Regions from separate parts of the Mesorhizobium erdmanii genome, predicted to be linked through region 2. Evidence: riboswitches for the same ligand, from Rfam matches in the RefSeq annotation. Region 2 holds a riboswitch; each other region holds the start of a gene.

Region 1 (4,584 bases), 1.2 Mb from region 2:
CAATACATCAACATTTCCTATGGCGAGGGGCCGGGCCTGGCGCCGCCGGTGTTCGCGGTGCTCGGGGAGCGGCTCTTCAACAACACCGTGCCGGTGGCGACCCTGGTCTTCGTCGTCTTTGCTGCCATCGCCACCATCGTGCTCAACACCACGCGCTTCGGCCGCTACGTTTTCGCCGTCGGCGGCAATGAGCGCGCCGCACGCATCTCCGGCGTGCCCGTCTCCATGGTGAAGATATCGGTCTATGCCATCACCGGCTTTGCCGCGGCGCTGGCAGGCATCGTGCATGCCGGCCAGTTCAATTTCGGCAGCGCCAATGACGGCATGGGCTATGAGCTGACGGCAATCGCCGCCGTGGTCATTGGTGGCACCAGCCTGTTCGGCGGCGCCGGCTCGATGGTCGGCACCGTTGCCGGCACCATCATGCTGGGCGCGCTCGCCAACATCCTGCAGCTCAACAACATCACGCCCGCCATGCAACTGCTCGCGACAGCCGCGATCATCGTTCTGGCGGCAGTGCTTCAATCCCTCGTTCGCCGCCGCGAGGGTTTGGGCCGTTGATGCATGCCGCGCAAAAAGTGAAATCGGTTTTGCGACAACGACATGGATCAACAAACAGGAGGAGAGACGGCAATGTTGACGTCAACCAAATGTCCGGCCCCCGGCCAGACGAGGAGGAGAGTGAGTAATGAAAACGATTTTCAGAAGCGTGCTTCTGGCAGGCTCGTGCCTATGCGTTGCCGGCACTGCCTATGCGGCCGAGCCACTGGTGAAAGCCTGCGCCAAGGACGGCCAGTTCATCATCGGCTTCTCGCAGGCCAACAATGCCGAACCCTACCGCCAGCACGTCAATGACGAGCTGACCGCGGCGGCCAAGGAAGTGCCCGGCTTCACGCTGCAGATCGCCGACGGCGCCGGCAACGTCAACACGCAGACCTCGCAGGTCGACAATTTCATCACCCAGAAGGTCGACATCTTGCTGATCTCGCCCTTCGAGGCAGCGCCGCTGACGCCGGCTGTGAAGCGCGCCATGGATGCCGGCATTCCGGTCATCGAACTCGACCGCAAGACCGTTGGCGATCCCGGCAAGGACTACACCGCCTTCATCGGCGGCGACAATTACAAGATCGCGCTCGAGGCAGGCAAATATACCGCCAAGACCTTGTTGCCCGAAGGTGGCGAAGCAGCCGTGTTGGAAGGGCTGCCGAGTTCCACCCCGGCAGTCGAGCGGCTGAACGGCTTCAAGGACGGCGTCAAGGAAAATGCCAAGATACAGGTGGTGGCCGAGCAGGCTGCCGACTGGGTGCCGGATAAAGCCCAGACCGCCTTCTCGGCGATGCTCCAGGCGCATCCTGATATCAAGGTGCTCTACGCCTCGAACGACATGATGGCGGCAGGCGCGCTGCTTGCCGCCAAGGGGGCGGGCAAGCAGGTCAAGATCATCGGCACGGACGGCCTGCCGGGGCCGGCCGGCGGCATCGAGGCTGTTGCAAAAGGTGACTGGGCGGCGACCTTCACCTATCCGACCGGTGCCAAGGAAGCGATCGAGATGTCGAAGAAGATTCTGCTCGATTGCGCCTCGTCGGTGGATCCGACGGTCACCGTCGACACCACTGCGATCACGGCTGAAAACGCCAAGCAGATGTCAGGCAAGTAGGCGCGGCTGCCCTTCAGCTATGCGATTCGGGGCGGGGTTCACTCGAACTCCGCCCATCACCGAGTAGCCGCTGGCGGCGCCGAAAGTCCGCATCGCATGAAAGCGCGGCACGCCGCTGCTTTGGGCGGCATTGTCGAGTTTTACGGCCTTGGGAGATGCATCCGCCCGATCCACCCTGGCGGCTTCGGCCTTTCGATCTCCGAAATCCCGATCGGCCTTCTTAAAAATCTGCCGACGTTTCGATGACCGCCTGCGATGCCGGGATTGACACCGCCGTTTGCTCTGGTATGTTATACCATAACAAAATTTGCTGATCTTGCGGACGTGTTGAGGGTCGGAGCAGAAAACCGTTGCGGCGCGATCGGCGGAAATCTACGATGCTCGGGTGATGGTCCCCGCGCCGAAAGGCACGGGGTGAAAAGGGAACACGGTGAGACCCCGAGGGATCGAGACCGTGGCTGCCCCCGCAACTGTAAGCGGTGAGCAAGATCCGACATGCCACTGGCCGGCAAGGCTGGGAAGGCAGGATTGCGCTGAGACCCGCGAGCCAGGAGACCTGCCATCACTGAGTTGACCGGACGGGGTGTGCCGGGAGGAGACGTGGACGTCGGTCTTGTCGGCCGGCTCGCCAACATCCTTCCGTCGCCAGTTTTGGAAAGTGACGGAAAGTTGGACGGCGCCATCGATCATCGCATCATCGTGTGCACGCTTTGCCGTGACATCCCGACCGGCATCAAGTCGGGCGCAAGCCTGTGCGCCGATTTGCGGTCCCGGTTTTCGGCCCGCCACGAGCCCGCCTTGGCGTATGGCTTCACGATCGAAGGCGTCGAATGCATGGCGGGTTGTGCGAGCCCGCTGACGGTGGCATTCCAGGCGCCGGGCAAGGCGTCTTATCTTTTCGGGTCCATCGACGCCGAAGCCGACGCCGGCGATCTGGTGCGATTTGCCAGGCTCTACGCCTCGCTCGCCGACGGCTGGTGCAATTCCGGGCAACGTCCGCCGCGGCTGGCCGGCAAGACGCTGGCCCGCATCCCGGCGCCGGGCAAGCTTGCAGGTGACCGTCGATGACAACTGCACTCCTCGAAGCCCGCGACCTCTGCGCGATCGCGAATGGCCGGGACTTGGTCCATGCGGTCAGCCTGTCGGTGGCGTCAGGCGATCGTCTTGCCATCATCGGTCCCAATGGCGCCGGCAAGACCACCCTGCTGCGCATGCTGTCGGGCATGCTCAGGCCAAGTTCGGGCGAGGTGAAGCTTGGCGGGCGACGCCTGGACAGGATCTCGACCGCCGAGCGGGCTTTGTGCATTGCCGTCGTCGGCCAGACCGACCAGCCGGATCCGCGGCTGGCGGTGATCGACTATGTCGAGCTTGGCCGCGTTCCGCATGCCGGCTTGAGGCGCAGGAGCGAGGAGCGCGATATCGTCGTCGACGCGCTGCGCCGGACCGGCCTGTTGCCGCTGCTTGGCCGCACCATCGGTTCGCTGTCGGGCGGCGAACGCCAACGCGCCCAGTTGGCGCGCGCCATCGCACAGCAGCCGAAAGTGCTGTTCCTCGACGAGCCGACCAACCATCTCGACCCACGTGCCCGCGCCGAGCTGCTCGAACTCGTGGCTGGCTTCGGCATGACGGTCATCGCGGTCCTGCACGATCTGGCCCTTGTCGCACCGTTCGCCACCAGGGTGGCGGTATTGAACCATGCCCGTCTGCAAGCGCTCGCCGCGCCGCGCGAAGCGCTGACCCAACAGTTGATCCGCGAGATTTTCGGCGTCGACGTGTTTCGCCTGCGTCACCCCACCGAGGACCGGGAACTCACGGTCTTCGATGTCCCGAACCGCGCCGCGCCGCCTTCCTGATCGAGCTTTCTTGATCGAACCCTTCCTTCATTCGACATCGTTCAACCAAGGAGCAAAACCTGTGAAACGTCTCGCACTGTCGCTCGTCTTCTCGCTGCTGGCCTCGGTAGCCTTTGCTTTCCCGGTCACCGTCGACAGCTGCGGCAAACCGCTGACCTTCGAGGCTCCGCCCAAGCGCGCCGTCATCCATGACCTAAACATGGCCGAGATGGCCTTCGCGCTGAAGCTGCAGCAGTCGATCGTTGGCCTGACCGGTATCACCGGATGGTACAAGGTCGGCCCCGAATTCAAGGCCGAGCAGGGCTCGATCCCCGAGCTGGCGCCAAAATACCCAACGCTCGAAAACCTCGTCGCGGTCGAGCCCGATTTCTTCTTCGCCGGCTGGTACTACGGCATGAAGCCCGGCGGCGACGTGACCCCCGACACGCTCGCCCCGTACGGCATCAAGACGCTGGTGCTGTCCGAAAGCTGCGTCCATCTTGACAAGAACCGCCCGGCCGCCTCCATGGATCTGCTCTATGGCGACGTCGAAAAGCTGGGCAAGATCTTCGGCAAGGAGGCGGACGCGGAAAGGCTCGTCTCCGGCTGGAAGGCACAATTGGCCAAGATCACCGCGAAAGTTGGCAGCGCCAAGGGGACGCGCGTTTTCCTCTATGATTCCGGCGAGGACAAGCCGTTCACATCAGGAAAATTCGCCATCCCGAGCGCCATGATAGCTGCTGCCGGCGGCGACAACATCATGGCCGACATGGAAACGAGCTGGGGCAATACGGATTGGGAAACCGTGGCGTCGCGCAATCCGCAATTCCTCATCCTGCTCGATTACCAGGATGGCGGCGGCTACAAGAAACTGCTCGATTTCCTTAAGGTCCATCCGGCCATGAAAGAGACGGACGCGGTCAAGAACGAGCGCTTCGTCGCGCTCCGCTATGCCGAACTGACGCCCGGGCCTGCAAACATCGAGGCGATCGAAAAGATCGCCAAGGCGATGCATCCGGAAGCGTTCTGATGCTTCTGGCCTCGGTGCATAAACCCGGTGCGCTTTCAGGACACAAGGCATTCGTGCTGGCGATA
Region 2 (4,584 bases):
GTGTTGACGATGAGCAGCCCTTTTTCGATCGTCTTGGCCGCCACCTCGGCGTCCTGCACCGCCTTGCGCTTGGCCATCTTGGCGCGGTGGCGCTCTTCGTCCCGGTCTTCTGTGGGCTCGTTGTCCAGGTCGGTCATCTCATTTCACCTTGAGCGGCAGTCCCGCCACCATCAGCAGCACCGTGTCGGCAATCGCCGCAATCTGCTGGTTGAGCCGTCCGGCGTCATCGCGAAAACGGCGCGCCAGCGCATTGTCAGGCACGATGCCTTGCCCGACCTCGTTGGAGACAACGAACCAAGGCCCGCGCGTCCGCGACAGCACATCCGCCAGCCGCCGGCACTCGGCGCCAACGTCGTGATCGGCCAGCATGTGATTGGTCAGCCACAGCGTCAGGCAGTCGACCAGCACCGGCTGGTTGTCGGGCAAGGCCTCGAGCGCGCCGGCAAGGTCTAGCGGTGCGTCGATGGTCGTCCAGCCCTCGCCACGCCGCGAGCGGTGCAATGCGATACGCTCACGCATCTCGTCGTCATAGGCTTGGGCCGTGGCGATATAGGTCCAGGGCGACGCCAACGCCGTCGCCAGGGCTTCGGCATGCGCGCTCTTGCCGGAGCGCGCACCGCCGACGATGAAGGTCAGCTTGCCTTGATCAGGCAAAGCTGTCGCGCAGGCTGGTCGCGCTGCCGGTGAAGCGTCCGCGTACCACGCCGACGACAGCGCCAAGCACCAGCCAGAACACCAGATTGGTCACGGTCACCGCCACCACGAACTGGTGGTGCAAGCCTTCCGGGATCGGCGTCTCGAAGCTGTCCGGCTGCGGCGCGCCGACGATGTGCGGGGCAACGATCAGCGCCACGCCGAGAATGGCCAGCGGCAGCGACTTGCGGAACGCGATCAGGCCGAGCCCGATGGCGGTCGCGACGACGGTTGCCACCCACCAGATCTGTCGCTGCGTCAGGTCGGCGGCAGGCATGGCCGGCAGTTCCGGCGGCAGGCCGAGCCCAGGCGCCAGCGTGAACACGGCAAAGCCGGCCAGCCCCCAAAACACGCCCTGGCGCCAATTGCCGATGCCGCCGGCGAATTCCGAAACCGCGACCAGGATCAATGCGAAGCCGATGCCCGTGACGACGTTGGAGACGACGTTGAACGCAAAGCGCTCGAAGCCGTCGGCCGGCGCCCAGCCCTCGTCTTCGGCCGGAGCGGCAGCTTCGGCCGGTGCCGGCGTGGCAGTGCTCATGGTATTTGATGCCGCCGGTGCGGCGGAGCTCATTGCGTTGCCGCTGGCGGCATCAGCCGGCGCCGCGGCGTGTTCATGCTTGTGGCCGCCTTCAGCCTGTTCGTAGACTTCCGCCTTGAGGATCAGCGGCACGGTGGCATAGGCCTGCATGCAGGCAAGAGCGACGCCGGCCACGAGCCCTGCGATCGCCGCGATGAACACGACGTTGCGAAACAGATTCATGATGTCAGACCCTCGTCAGTGGCAGGGAAACGCCATCGAATGCCGGTTGTCATGACCGGCATTGTGGACCGCATCGATATGCGAGAAGCCGACAAAGCCGATGATGAACGTGCCGAGCAGCGCGGCGAGCGCCAGCTGCATGAAGCGCGACTGCGAGGAGACGGAAGCGCCGAGGGAGACGGAAGCGGTATTCATGTCTTGTCCTTTCACCCTCCACCCGAGGGCCTGTCAGTTTTGCCGTCGTCGGCAGGTCTCCTGGCTCACGGATCAGCGCCCTTCTCCACCTTCCCGAAGACGAGTCTTCAGTGGCATATGGAGAGGACTACCGCACACAGTTGCGGGGGCAGCCGCGGCATTGGGCAAGACTTTTGCCCGCACCACATTCCCTCTTGGCTCCAAAGTGGAACCGACGACCGGATGACTATAGGGAAAATCACGAGACGCGGCAAACCAAATTCCGCCGGCGAACAGCGAGATTGCGCCATGCCGTCTCCAGGCACGACAATTGACAATTCGCCCGGCCAGGTGTCGGCTGGCGCCTTCACAGGAAGCCAGCCATGCATCCCACTGCCAGCGAGCGCGATCCCTATAATGGCCTGACCCAGGCCGAACCGACCCTGCCCTCATCTGCCTATTGGGACGGTGCGAGCTACCAGCGCGACCTCGATGCCATCTGGTACAAGAGCTGGCTGCTCGTCTGCCGAGAGGCCGATCTGGCCCAGCCGCTGGCCTTCCGCCGATTCCGCATCGGTACGCAGGACATTGTCGTGCTGCGTGACGACACCGGCGAACTGCGCGCCTTCCACAACACCTGCCGCCATCGCGGCTCGCAGCTTTGCCAGGAAAGCGAGGGCCGGCTGAAGGCGCGGCTGATCACGTGCCCCTATCATGCCTGGTCCTATTCGCTGCGCGGCGACCTCGTGCGGGTGCCGTCGAAATCGCTGCCGGACGGCTTCGACAAATCAGACCATCCGCTCTACCGCGTCGCGCTCTCGGTCTGGCGCGGCTTCGTGTTCATCAATCTGCAGGAGGGCGCGGCGGGCTCCGCGCAGGCATCCTTCGACCCCACCTCCGGCAATCTCGGCAACTGGCCGCTGGAAACGCTGGTGACCGGCCATGTGCTGCGCAAGGTGATGCACTGCAATTGGAAGATATTTTGGGAAAACTTCAACGAGTGCCTGCACTGTCCGGGCGTCCACAAGGACCTGTCGCGGCTGGTGCCGATCTATGGCCGCGGCCTGATGAGCCGGCATGACGACCCCGAATGGACGCGCCACGCCGACAATGACGCGCCCGAGTTTTCCGGCGGCCTGCGCGCCGGGGCCGAGACCTGGTCGCGCGACGGCCAGACGCATGGGCCGGTCTTTCCGGGGCTGACACCAACCGAACGCGCCTCCGGCCAGACCTACGCCACCAGCCTGCCCTCGATGTTCATCGTTGGTCATGTCGACTATGTCAGGACCGTGCGCCTGGTGCCGCTCGACCCCGAACAGACGGAGCTTGTCGCCGAATGGCTGTTCGCGCCCGAGGCGCTGGCCACGACCGACATCGACAATATCGTCGCCTTCGGCACACAGGTGCTGGAAGAGGATGCAGCGATCTGCGAGGTCAACCAGAGGGGCCTGCGTTCGATGCGGCACGAAGCCGGCGTGCTGATGCCCGAGGAATATGAGCTGCACCGCTTCCACAATTGGGTGCGCGAAGGGCATGCGACGCTTTCGCCGTGATCCTCACAGCGACTTCGGCAGATACCGCCATGTCACGAAGCCGCATACGGCCGCCAGCAGGCCGAGCGTGACGAACACCGAGCCCAGGCCGAAGAAGATCAGCACGACGGAGTAGACCAGCGGCGGGGTCAGCTCGGAAAAATCGAGATAGGTGCGGTAGACCGCCGCCATCTGCGCCCGTTCATAGGAGCGCACCGAGCGCATGAAGGCGGTCGAACCCAGCGCGTCGAGCGCGATGGTGAAGAACGCGCCGCCAAGCAGGAAAGCCCCGGTCAGCAACGGTGCGCTCGCTCCCACCGTGCCCGCGGCCAGCAGCATTGCCGACATGGCGAAATAGGCAAATGTCATGGTGCGGCGGCCGCCGAAGCGCTTCCCGGCCTTGCCCCAGAAGATGGCCATGAACAAAAGCGCGTTGCCGGCCGAGACCAGCAGGCCGCCGGCCAGCTTGCCCTCGCCCGTGATGACCATGAACAGTGGCCCGTAGACGAAGAAGGTCGTCCAGAAGCAGGAGCGCCCGAAGGCGATCAGCCAGGCCAGCCTCAATCTGGGCTGTGCGATGAAGCGACCGATATTGGCGAGCGGATTGGCCGGCCGGGTCTTGCCTGGCCGTATCGACTGGTTGTCGCCCAGCCGATAGGTCCAGAACAGCGCCAGCAGGGCCAGCGCGAAAACCGCCACCGCACCATGCGCGGCGTAGATGCCGAAGCGCGTGTAGAGGAAGATGCCGAGCGTCGGCCCGCCGGTCCAGGCGAGCATCGACCACGCCATGCGCAGCGATTCGGCCTGCATGAAGTCGGTCTTGCGGATGTGGTCCATGATGTAGAGGTTGAGCGTGATCGACAGCGCGCTGGCGCCCATCACCCGGCACAACATGCCCGCCAATTGTCCGGCAAGCGTATGGGTGACGAAGAACAGCGAGCCGATGGCGAGCAGGCAGGCGCCGGCGGTATAGACCCAGCGCCGGGCAAAGCGGCGGATCAGCAGCGGCATGAATAAGGTCACAGACAGGCCGAGCAGCGCCACGATCGTGTAGAGGATCGAGACGATCTGCTCGTTATGCAGGATCTCGTAGGCCTGGATCGGAATGACGCTCGACACCGTGGCGCGGGCGAAGGATTCGACCGCGTAGAGCGAGGCGAAGGTGCGCGCATCCGCGGCCTTGAGGGCCGGGAGCCAGATCGGGTGGCGCACATGGGTGGACATTGCTTCCCCAAAGCAGAATCACCGGTCGAATCTGCCGTGGTCAGTCCCGGTCCGATAAGAGGAAACCGACGCCTACCCGGCCAAAAGCGAAGCCGGTCAATGTCTTCCCGGCTCTGGCCTAAAGCGTCGCTTGATCCGATGGGCCGGCCTTCATCTGTCCCGTCCAACCGTGATAGTCCTCACGCAGGGCTGAATCAG
Region 3 (4,584 bases), 2.7 Mb from region 2:
TCTGGCTTCGGCCCTGATCGTCGCGCGTGACAAAGGCGAGCTCGTTTCCGACACCGAGCTCATCGACATGCTGTTCATGGTGCTCTCCGCGGGCTTCGTGACCACCGCCGGCGTCATCGGCAATGGCGTGCTGGCATTGCTGACGCATCCGCAGCAACTGCACCTGGTGCGCAGCGGCCAAGTTCCGTGGTCACAGGCGATCGAGGAGATCCTGCGCTGGGGCAGCTCAGCGGCCAATCTGCCGTTCCGCTATGCCACCCAGGACGTGGAGATCGACGGATGCATGGTCCGCCGCGGCGATGCCGTCCTGATGGCGTTCCATGCGGCGAACCGGGACGAAAAGGCCTTCGGTCCCGGCGCCGACAGGTTCGATGTCACCCGGCGGCACAACCCGCATCTGTCGTTCGGCGAGGGGCCGCATGCCTGCCTGGGCGCTGCGCTGGCGCGCCTGGAATTGCGCTGCGCCTTCCCCGCACTGTTCGGGCGGCTGGAGGATCTGGCGCTGACCATCGCCCCGGAGGACGTCGTCTACATGCCGTCTTACATCATTCGCTGCCCGCAGCGCCTGCCGGTCACCTTCCGGCCTTCCAGCGCTTAGAGAGTGCGGCATTCACCCCGGATTCACTGATTGCGAGCGGAAGACTCGACCAGTTGATTTGCCTGAGAAGCAGGCGCTCGCCGCGGTACCTGATGTCATCCCGAAGCTCGGGCAATGAGCGTCGGTCGCATACGCCCTGCCCCAGACCTCGCTTCAGCTGGCTTTTGCCGGTATCGGACGCGGCGAGCCCGAATTCTCTACCAGCCGTATGGTCGAGGCCCTTTAAAGAACCCGCAGGTGCGGAGTACAAACCGAGGCCTGCCGACTTACGTGTCCGCTGTGTTTGAGAGGAATTTAGTATTGCCCCTGTGCCTGCCGATGATCCGCCACCTGAAATCCCCTGACCTGTTTCGCGCCATCGATCGCCTGCCGGCGCTCGGCATGCCGGTTAGCCAGCGGACATTCGAGGTCCTCAACCCATCGAGCAGCGAAATGCTGGCAATACTTCCGGACATGGGTGTGGAGGAGACACGCGCTGCGGTCGACAAGGCCTACGTAGCGCAGCCTGGATGGGCGGGGCTGACCGCCCGAGAACGCAGTGACGTTCTGTGGCGCTGGCATCAGCTCATCATCGACCACGCCGATGACCTTGCCGCGATAGTGACCGCGGAAATGGGCAAACCCCTTGCCGAGGCCAAGTCGGAATTGTCGCATGCGGCGGCCTACCTGCAATGGTACGCCGAAGAAGCCAATCGCATCTATGGCGAGACGATCCCCGCACCCTCGACAGACCGTCGCATGCTGGTCATCAAGCAGCCGATCGGTGTGGTCGGCACGATTACCCCATGGAATTTCCCGGCGTCGATGGTGGCGCGCAAGATCTCGCCGGCCCTGGCGGCCGGCTGCGCGATCGTGCTCAAACCTGCTGAACAGACGCCGCTCGTGGCAGGTGCAATGTTTGCCCTCGCGCAGCAGGCCGGCTTTCCCGACGGCGTCATCAACCTGGTCTATGCGTGCGAAGGTGATGCCGTTGGACGCGAACTCTGCTCCAATCCCAAGGTTCGAAAGATCAGCGTTACGGGCTCGACCGAGGTTGGCCGGCTGCTCATGCGCCAGTGCTCCGAACAGATCAAGAAGGTCAGCCTCGAGCTCGGCGGCAATGCCCCTTTCATTGTGTTCGACGACGCTGACATTGACGCCGCGGTTGACGGCGCAATCCAGGCGAAGTTCCGCAACGGCGGCCAAACTTGCGTTTCGGCAAACCGTCTTTACGTCCAATCGAGCGTTCACGATGAGTTCGTCGAGAAGTTCGTGGAGAAAGTCCGGCACTTGTCGGTCGGCGACGGCTTCGCTGCCGGAGTGGACATCGGACCGCTCATCGACAGGCATGCTCTGGCCAAGATCGAGTCGCACATCGCAGATGCCGTTGCCAAGGGTGGGGCTATTCGATGCGGGGCCGAACGTATCGGCAAGGATGGCACCTTCTTCAAGCCCACAGTGCTTACCGAAATTTCCAGCATCATGGCGGTTGCGCAAGAGGAGACTTTCGGGCCGCTGGCGCCAATCATTCGCTTCCACGATGCCGATCAGGTTGTGCGTGAGGCCAACGACACGATCTACGGCCTCGCCGCCTATTTCTATGCCTCGAACCTCAAGCGTGTCTGGCGCGTGGCCGAGGCATTGGAATATGGCATGGTTGGCATCAACACGGGTCGTATGTCTTCGGAAGCAGCGCCCTTTGGCGGCATGAAGCAGTCGGGCATCGGGCGGGAGGGTTCTCGCCATGGCCTCGAGGACTACCTCGAAATGAAATACCTCTGCATGGGTGGGATTTGAAGCTTCTGCCTGCACGCTCGCAAGATCCGGCAATTCAGCGGGCGTGCTGAGCACCAGGCTACGGGGCAACTGGTGAGCGTTTCGCATAATCACATAGACATCTCGTTATATGGTATTGACAAGGAGCGAAGCGGCTGTGATTGTGCGCATGTCATGGTTCTCCGCGCGGCACTGCCGTAGCGGAGCTAAGAGGGAAGCCGGTGCGACACCGGCGCTGCCCCCGCAACTGTTAGCGGCGAGCCAAGCCCATTGATGTCACTGAGGCGAACGGCCTCGGGAAGACGGGCGCAGGCTTTGACCCGCGAGCCAGGAGACCTGCCACGACCAACAACGTCCACGGGCGGGGTGTCTGGTGGTCGCGGCAGCTCGGCTTCGTGCCGCCTGCTCGCGCGTTCCTTGTCCCCCGCCCCAACCATCGGGGTATGGCATGACTGTCTCTCAACAAATTCCTGTGGCAACGCTCGGCGTGCCGCGTATCGGTCGACGGCGGGGACTGAAATTCGCGCTTGAAAACTACTGGTCCGGAAAATCTCCCGCTGCCGACCTGCTCGCGACGTCGAAGGCGCTACGCGCCGCCAGCTGGAGGGAGCAGCACGATCGCGGCGTGTCGAAAATCCCGTCCAACGATTTCTCGCTTTATGACCATGTGCTCGACACCGTCGCCATGGTCGGCGCCGTGCCGGCACGATACACCTGGACTGACGGCGAGGTCCCACTCGATACCTATTTCGCCATGGCGCGCGGCAACCAAGGTCAGGCCGCTGATTGTGGACATGCCGGTGACGAGCATGCGGCCAATGGGCATGGCCTTGCGGCGATGGAAATGACCAAATGGTTCGACACCAACTATCACTACATTGTGCCGGAACTCAGGGACGACCAGAGCTTTGCCCTCTCGTCGGCGAAACCGGTCGATCATTTCCTTGAGGCCAAGGCCCTCGGCATCCACACGCGCCCGGTCCTGCTTGGACCGGTTAGCTTTCTCAAGTTGGCGAAGTCACCTGAGGAAGGTTTCAACCCTATCGCCCTCCTGCCACGGCTGCTGCCCGTCTACGAGGAGCTCCTGCGGAGGCTGAAGCTCGCGGGAGCCGATTGGGTGCAGATCGATGAGCCGGCGCTCGTGGTCGATCTGGTTCCCAACGAACGGGATGCGCTCCAATTCGCCTACTGCCGGCTGTCAAAAGCAGCACCGGAGTTGAAGATCATGGTCGCTACCTATTTCGGATCGCTGGGAGACAATCTCGAGACCGCAATTTCTCTGCCCGTGGCGGGACTGCACGTCGACCTCGTGCGCGCTCCAGAGCAGTTGGAGACCGTCGGCCGGCTCGCGCAGAAGGAACTTGTGCTCTCGCTCGGGCTGATCGACGGGCGCAACGTCTGGCGCGCGAATCTGCCTGCCATACTTGACCGCGTCAAGCCGATCGTCGCCGGCTGGCCGCTGGACCGCGTGGAGATCGCCCCGTCCTGCTCGATGCTGCATGTGCCGATCGACCTGGACATGGAGACGGCACTCGATGCGGATGTGAAGTCGTGGCTCGCCTTCGCGGCGCAAAAGACCGACGAGCTGGTCGTGCTCGCCCGTGCCCTGGCCGAAGGCCGGGACGCGGTCGCCGCCGAACTGGAGGCGTCGGCTGAGGCTGCCGCCGTTCGCGCGACATCCGCGAAGGTGCATGATCCGCTCGTCGAAGGCCGGGTCGCCGGCATCAACGTCGGCATGACGCGCCGCAAGAGTGCATTCACCGTGCGCTCCAAGCTTCAGGCCGACACGTTTGGCTTGCCCTCCTTCCCCACCACGACGATCGGCTCCTTCCCGCAAACAGCCGAGGTTCGCAAGGCGCGGGCAGCTCATGCCAAGGGCAAGCTGAGTTACGTCGACTATGAGGCGTTCCTGAAGAAAGAGATAGAAGCCGCCGTTCGCTGGCAAGAAGAGATCGGACTCGACGTGCTGGTCCACGGCGAATTCGAGCGCAACGATATGGTGCAGTATTTCGCCGAGCAGCTCCGCGGCTTCGCCTTCACGCAACACGGGTGGGTGCAGAGCTATGGCTCGCGCTTTGTGCGACCCCCGATCATCATTGGAGATGTGTCGCGACAAAATCCGATGACACTAAACTGGTGGCGATATGCCCAGTCGATGACGCCGAAGCCGGTGAAGGGCATGCTTACCGGCCCGGTGACGATCCTCAACTGGTCCTTCGTCCGAGACGACC
Region 4 (4,584 bases), 3.0 Mb from region 2:
ATGAAGCCGTCGTCGATCTCGTGATCGAGGATACCGCCATTGTGGCTCATCTCGACGGCGCCGGAGACTTTCTTCACCTTGCAGGTTCCGCATAGGCCGAATTCGCAGGCCGCCGGTATCCGCACGCCCGAGGCGCGCGCCGTCTGCAGCACGGTCTGGCCGGCGACGCATTCGGCGTCGACATCCGAAAGCGCGAAGCGGATCGCTGTCGCGGCTTCGACGGGAACAGTCACGCTGTCCGGCGCGGCGAACGGCGCCGGGACTTCCTCCACCGCGGGTGCGGCAAAGCTCTCCTGGTGGTATTTCGTCATGTCGAAGCCGGCGGCTTCCAGCATGCCGCGCACGGCGCGCATGAAGGGGTCCGGACCACAGCAGAAGATCTCGCGTTCGCGGAAATCGGGCGCCAGCAGCGGCAGCCGGATGGCATCGATCCGACCCATATGGCCGTACCAGCCCTCGCGGCTTGACCGTTCCTCGATCATGAAGCCGAGCGACAGGCCAGGCATATGGCCGCCGAGCAGTTCGAGCTCCTTGCGGAAGATGATCTCTTCGGCGCGCCGCGCGCAGTTGACGAAACCGACATCGGTCCATGGCGCGCAGTCGTTCAGCCAGCGCAGCATCGACATCATCGGCGTCACGCCGGAGCCGGCCGAGATGAACAGATATTTGGCCGCCGGGTGGCTGTGCAGCGAAAAGTCACCGCTCGGCCCGTAAGCCTTGACATGCGAGCCGGGCACCAGATGATCGAACATCCAGCGCGTGCCGATGCTGCCGGCCTGCGCCTTGACCGTCACCGCGATCGAAAATGGCCGCGATGGCGAGGACGAAAGCGTATAGGTGCGCATCAGCGGCCCATCGGATGTCGGCAGTTCCAGCGTCACGAACTGGCCCGGCTTGTAGCGGAACCAGGTCTGGTTGTCGGAGCGGAAGGTGAAGGTCCTGACGTCAGGCGCTTCGTCGCTGACGCCGATCACTTCCAGCACCTGCAGCCTGTCGTTCCAGGGCGCCATCTGGTCGAGATGGCGATAGAGGCCAAGATCCGTCATCGCATTCATCCCTCAACCTCTCAGGCCACACTGCGCAGGGCCGGCCGGCCATCGTCGGCAAGTCGCGGGCCGATGAAGCGGGCGTACCAGTCGACGAACTGGATCACACCGCCCTCATGCAACTCCGAATAGGGGCCGGGCTCATAGGCAGGCGACAGAATGCCGAAGGCATTTTCCTCGACGATGCGGCGGTCCTGGTCGTTGGTCTCGGTCCAGACATGGGTGAGTTCGGCAAGATCGTAGTCGACGCCTTCGACCGCATCCTTGTGGACCAGCCATTTCGTCGTCACCGCCGTTTCGGTGGCGCTGATCGGGAGTACGCGGAAGGTTACGGCATGGTCGATCAGGATATGGTTCCAGGTTGTCGGGTAGTGATAGTGCATCAACGTACCGATGCGGTCGGCGGAGACCGTGTCGGAGAGGTTCTTCTTCACCGCCCGCTTGCCGGTCATCGTGTAGCTGACCGCGTCACGCAGCAGCGGCGCGCGGGTGGCGCGGTATTGACCGGCGGGGTCGATGCGGAATTTGCTCGGCAAGCCGTCGGCCTCGCATTTGGCCCAGTGCGCCAGCATTTCCGGATCGCTGTCGGCGCCCTGCACGCCGGTCACCGTCGGAGCTTCCGGGAAGGTCTTGCACAGTTCCGGGTGATTGCCGGCGCAATGATAGCACTCGCGGTTGTTTTCCCAGACCAGCTTCCAGTTGCCCTTTTCGACGATCGTGCTCTCGAAAGCGATTTTTGCTTCATTCAAGCGGTGCGGCTTGAGATAGGGTTCGATCATCGCCCGCATCGGTGCGAAGTCGGCGGGCTCCTTGGCCAGGCAGATGAAGATATAGCCGGCCACGCTTTCGCAGGCGACCGGCTTCAGGCCGAACTGGCTCTTGTCGAACCCATCGGCCATCTGGCGGGCAAACAGCAGTTTTCCGTCAAGCTCATAGGTCCACTGGTGATAGGGGCAGACCAGTTTGGCGGCCATTCCCTTGTCGGTGTTGCAGACGCGGCTGCCGCGATGGCGGCACGAATTGTGGAAAGCGTTGATCTTGCCCTGCTGGTCGCGCACCAGCACGACCGGATAGTCGCCGATCTGCACGGTGATGAAGCTGCCGGGCTTCGGCAGTTCGCAATCATGGCCGATGAACAGCCAGTCGCGGTACCAGATCAGCTCCATGTCGAGCTTGAAGAAATCGGGATCCGTGTAGAAGGGCTGTTCAAGCGAGAATCCGTCCCTGCGGCCGCTCAAGAGCCTCAGCATGTCGTTGCGCGTATCCATGTCCTGTCCTCGTGTCTAAGGACTGACTATGGTGGTGATTGAGGAAGGATCGGGCGCGGGGCGGCAAAAGCCGGGCGTGCGCCATCCACCTCTTGACCGCCCACCGCGATCAGTCGAGTTCAAAAAATCGCGGGCTGGTTTCCGGGCTCTGGAGTTGTCCTTGCGGACGATCGCGACACCTTCCCAGGCTTTCGCCCAGTGGTCTCCCGTTGCGACTTGAACTCCACCACCGTTGCGGGGGCAGCGCCGGATTCTGACCGGCTTCCCAATTCTCCGCTCCATCGTCACGAAGCGGCACCTGAGATGACTTGATCTAATCACGACAGCGTTTGCGACATCGGCATGAAAGCGACATCGCATCCATGTGGCGCGACACGCATGCGCCCATGATCCGATCAAGAGGGCGGTCGCGAAAATCGTCTTGCTGCCGGCGGTGCCGGCTATCGAAGTCGCCCCCGGAACGGGAGCAAAACGGTTAACGGTTTCGAAAAGTGACTATTAGCAGATTCTAAAATCGAACCGAACGGTTCGTTTCTGTTGACGGTGCGTGCAGGACGGTGTGAACGCTGAGCTTCGGATACAGTTGGTGATCGCGCTGCTGCTTTTGCCTAAAAGTTTGATATCAAAAACAAAAACATCTGCGTTGGAAGGTCTTGGTACAATTTCAAGTGGTGGATTCTTGGTCCACACGGAACAACTTCGTGATTGGAAACGGCAGGCTGGCTCTCCCACATCGGGGCGGTCCGAACGACGCGATTTTTAATCCCAAGACACGCCGCTAGACGGACGGAAAAAATACTGGAGTACCCAAAATGAAAAAGATTGTTCTCACTGCCGCCGCCCTTCTGGCCATTTCCGGCAGCGCCTTCGCTGGTAGCGACCACTATGGTTCGAATGCCCCCGCAGCCACTGCTGCTGTCGACAGCTCGTACACCGCTTCGACCAAGAAGTCGGAACCAGCTGCCCAGACGCCTGCCACGGGTGCCGACCACAACCTCTTCGGCAACAACTAATTGCCGATCTCCAGCAGGCGGCGGGCTTGGCTCGCTGCCCTGGCGAACTCGAAGAATTCAGGAGACTTGAAATGAAAAAGATCATGCTTGCTGCCGCCGCCGTTCTGGCTATCTCCGGCAGCGCTTTCGCCGGTAGCGACAACTACGGCTCCAATGGCGCCAACCAGCCCGCTGCTACTTCGACCGACGGCTCGTACACGGCTTCGATCAAGAAGTCGGAGCCGGCTGTCCAGGCCCCTGCTCAGGGTGCCGACCGCAATCTCTTCGGCCGCTAACAGCCGATTCCGGGAGCTGCTGCTTGCGCCGTTGCTCCCGTGACACTCAAAATTCAGGAGACTTGAAATGAAGAAGATCATCCTTGCTGCCGCCGCCGTTCTGGCCATCTCCGGCAGCGCTTTCGCCGGCAGTGACAATTACGGCTCCAATGGCGCCAACCAGCCTGCCGCGACTTCGGTTGACAATTCGCGCACGGCTTCGATCCGTGAAAGCGGCTCGCCCGTCTACAAGCTGCTCAATTCGTCGGGCGACGTACAGAAGTCGGCACCCCAGGGCGCCGACCGGAACCTCTTCGGCCGCTAACAGCCAAAGTCGATTCTAAAAAAGAGCGGCGGGCATTGCCCGCCGCTCTTTTTTGCGTTGTCGACGCGACGCGCGCTTTAAGCCGCCTTTGCTTCCGCTTCATGCAGCGCGAAGGACCGCCCGTCGGTGTCGAAGATATGCAGGTCCTCGGCATTGGCGCTCAGCCGCAATGTCGAGCCGCGCTTGACCTCGACATTGCCTGGCAGCTTGGTCACCAGCGGCAGGTCGGCGCGACCGATGTCGACATAGACCAGCTGAACCTCGCCGAGCTGCTCGACATAGTCGACCGTTCCCTCGAACAGGTAATCCGCACCGGTGGCGACCATCAGGTCCTCCGGCCGCACGCCGAAACTTACCGCCGCACCCTTGGACGAGGCCGGCGTCGCAATCGGCACCGTTGCCTTCCGTCCCCCGACATGGCTGACGACGGTAGGGTTGCCGGTCTTGTCGATCGTCGCCGGCAGGATATTCATGGCTGGCGAGCCGATGAACTGGGCGACGAACAGATTGCCGGGCTTCTTGTAGAGATCCATCGGCGTGCCGACCTGCTCGATATGACCGTCCTTGAGCACGACGATGCGGTCGGCCAGTGTCATCGCCTCGACCTGGTCGTGGGTGACGTAGATCATCGTCGTGTTGGGCATCGATTCCTTCAGCTTGGCGATCTCGATACGCGTG

The links. A riboswitch is a leader RNA that binds a small molecule or an ion and turns the genes downstream of it on or off. The one in region 2 is predicted to bind cobalamin.
Region 1: linked by a shared signal. The riboswitch ahead of EB233_RS22605 (DUF1636 family protein) and the one ahead of EB233_RS16725 (CbtB domain-containing protein) in region 2 are both predicted to bind cobalamin.
Region 3: linked by a shared signal. The riboswitch ahead of metE (5-methyltetrahydropteroyltriglutamate--homocysteine S-methyltransferase) and the one ahead of EB233_RS16725 (CbtB domain-containing protein) in region 2 are both predicted to bind cobalamin.
Region 4: linked by a shared signal. The riboswitch ahead of EB233_RS01995 (aromatic ring-hydroxylating oxygenase subunit alpha) and the one ahead of EB233_RS16725 (CbtB domain-containing protein) in region 2 are both predicted to bind cobalamin.

What each region holds. Positions count from the first base shown of each region.
Region 1 covers NZ_CP033361.1:4,636,970-4,641,553, reverse strand. Annotated here, with positions in the region: gene EB233_RS22615 (ABC transporter permease) at 1-561, shown strand, start outside; gene EB233_RS22610 (substrate-binding domain-containing protein) at 689-1,657, shown strand; cobalamin riboswitch at 2,030-2,234, shown strand; gene EB233_RS22605 (DUF1636 family protein) at 2,327-2,725, shown strand; gene EB233_RS22600 (ABC transporter ATP-binding protein) at 2,722-3,510, shown strand; gene EB233_RS22595 (ABC transporter substrate-binding protein) at 3,572-4,519, shown strand; gene EB233_RS22590 (FecCD family ABC transporter permease) at 4,519-4,584, shown strand, end outside.
Region 2 covers NZ_CP033361.1:3,451,288-3,455,871, reverse strand. Annotated here, with positions in the region: gene cobO (cob(I)yrinic acid a,c-diamide adenosyltransferase) at 1-137, opposite strand, end outside; gene cobU (bifunctional adenosylcobinamide kinase/adenosylcobinamide-phosphate guanylyltransferase) at 139-654, opposite strand; gene EB233_RS16730 (CbtA family protein) at 647-1,456, opposite strand; gene EB233_RS16725 (CbtB domain-containing protein) at 1,472-1,651, opposite strand; cobalamin riboswitch at 1,685-1,882, opposite strand; gene EB233_RS16720 (aromatic ring-hydroxylating oxygenase subunit alpha) at 2,014-3,183, shown strand; gene EB233_RS16715 (MFS transporter) at 3,187-4,386, opposite strand.
Region 3 covers NZ_CP033361.1:6,126,368-6,130,951, forward strand. Annotated here, with positions in the region: gene EB233_RS29475 (cytochrome P450 family protein) at 1-598, shown strand, start outside; gene EB233_RS29480 (NAD-dependent succinate-semialdehyde dehydrogenase) at 917-2,374, shown strand; cobalamin riboswitch at 2,512-2,711, shown strand; gene metE (5-methyltetrahydropteroyltriglutamate--homocysteine S-methyltransferase) at 2,826-4,584, shown strand, end outside.
Region 4 covers NZ_CP033361.1:444,228-448,811, reverse strand. Annotated here, with positions in the region: gene EB233_RS02000 (FAD-binding oxidoreductase) at 1-1,046, opposite strand, end outside; gene EB233_RS01995 (aromatic ring-hydroxylating oxygenase subunit alpha) at 1,067-2,314, opposite strand; cobalamin riboswitch at 2,430-2,631, opposite strand; gene EB233_RS01990 (DUF680 domain-containing protein) at 3,127-3,327, shown strand; gene EB233_RS01985 (DUF680 domain-containing protein) at 3,399-3,602, shown strand; gene EB233_RS01980 (DUF680 domain-containing protein) at 3,670-3,906, shown strand; gene EB233_RS01975 (ABC transporter ATP-binding protein) at 3,984-4,584, opposite strand, start outside.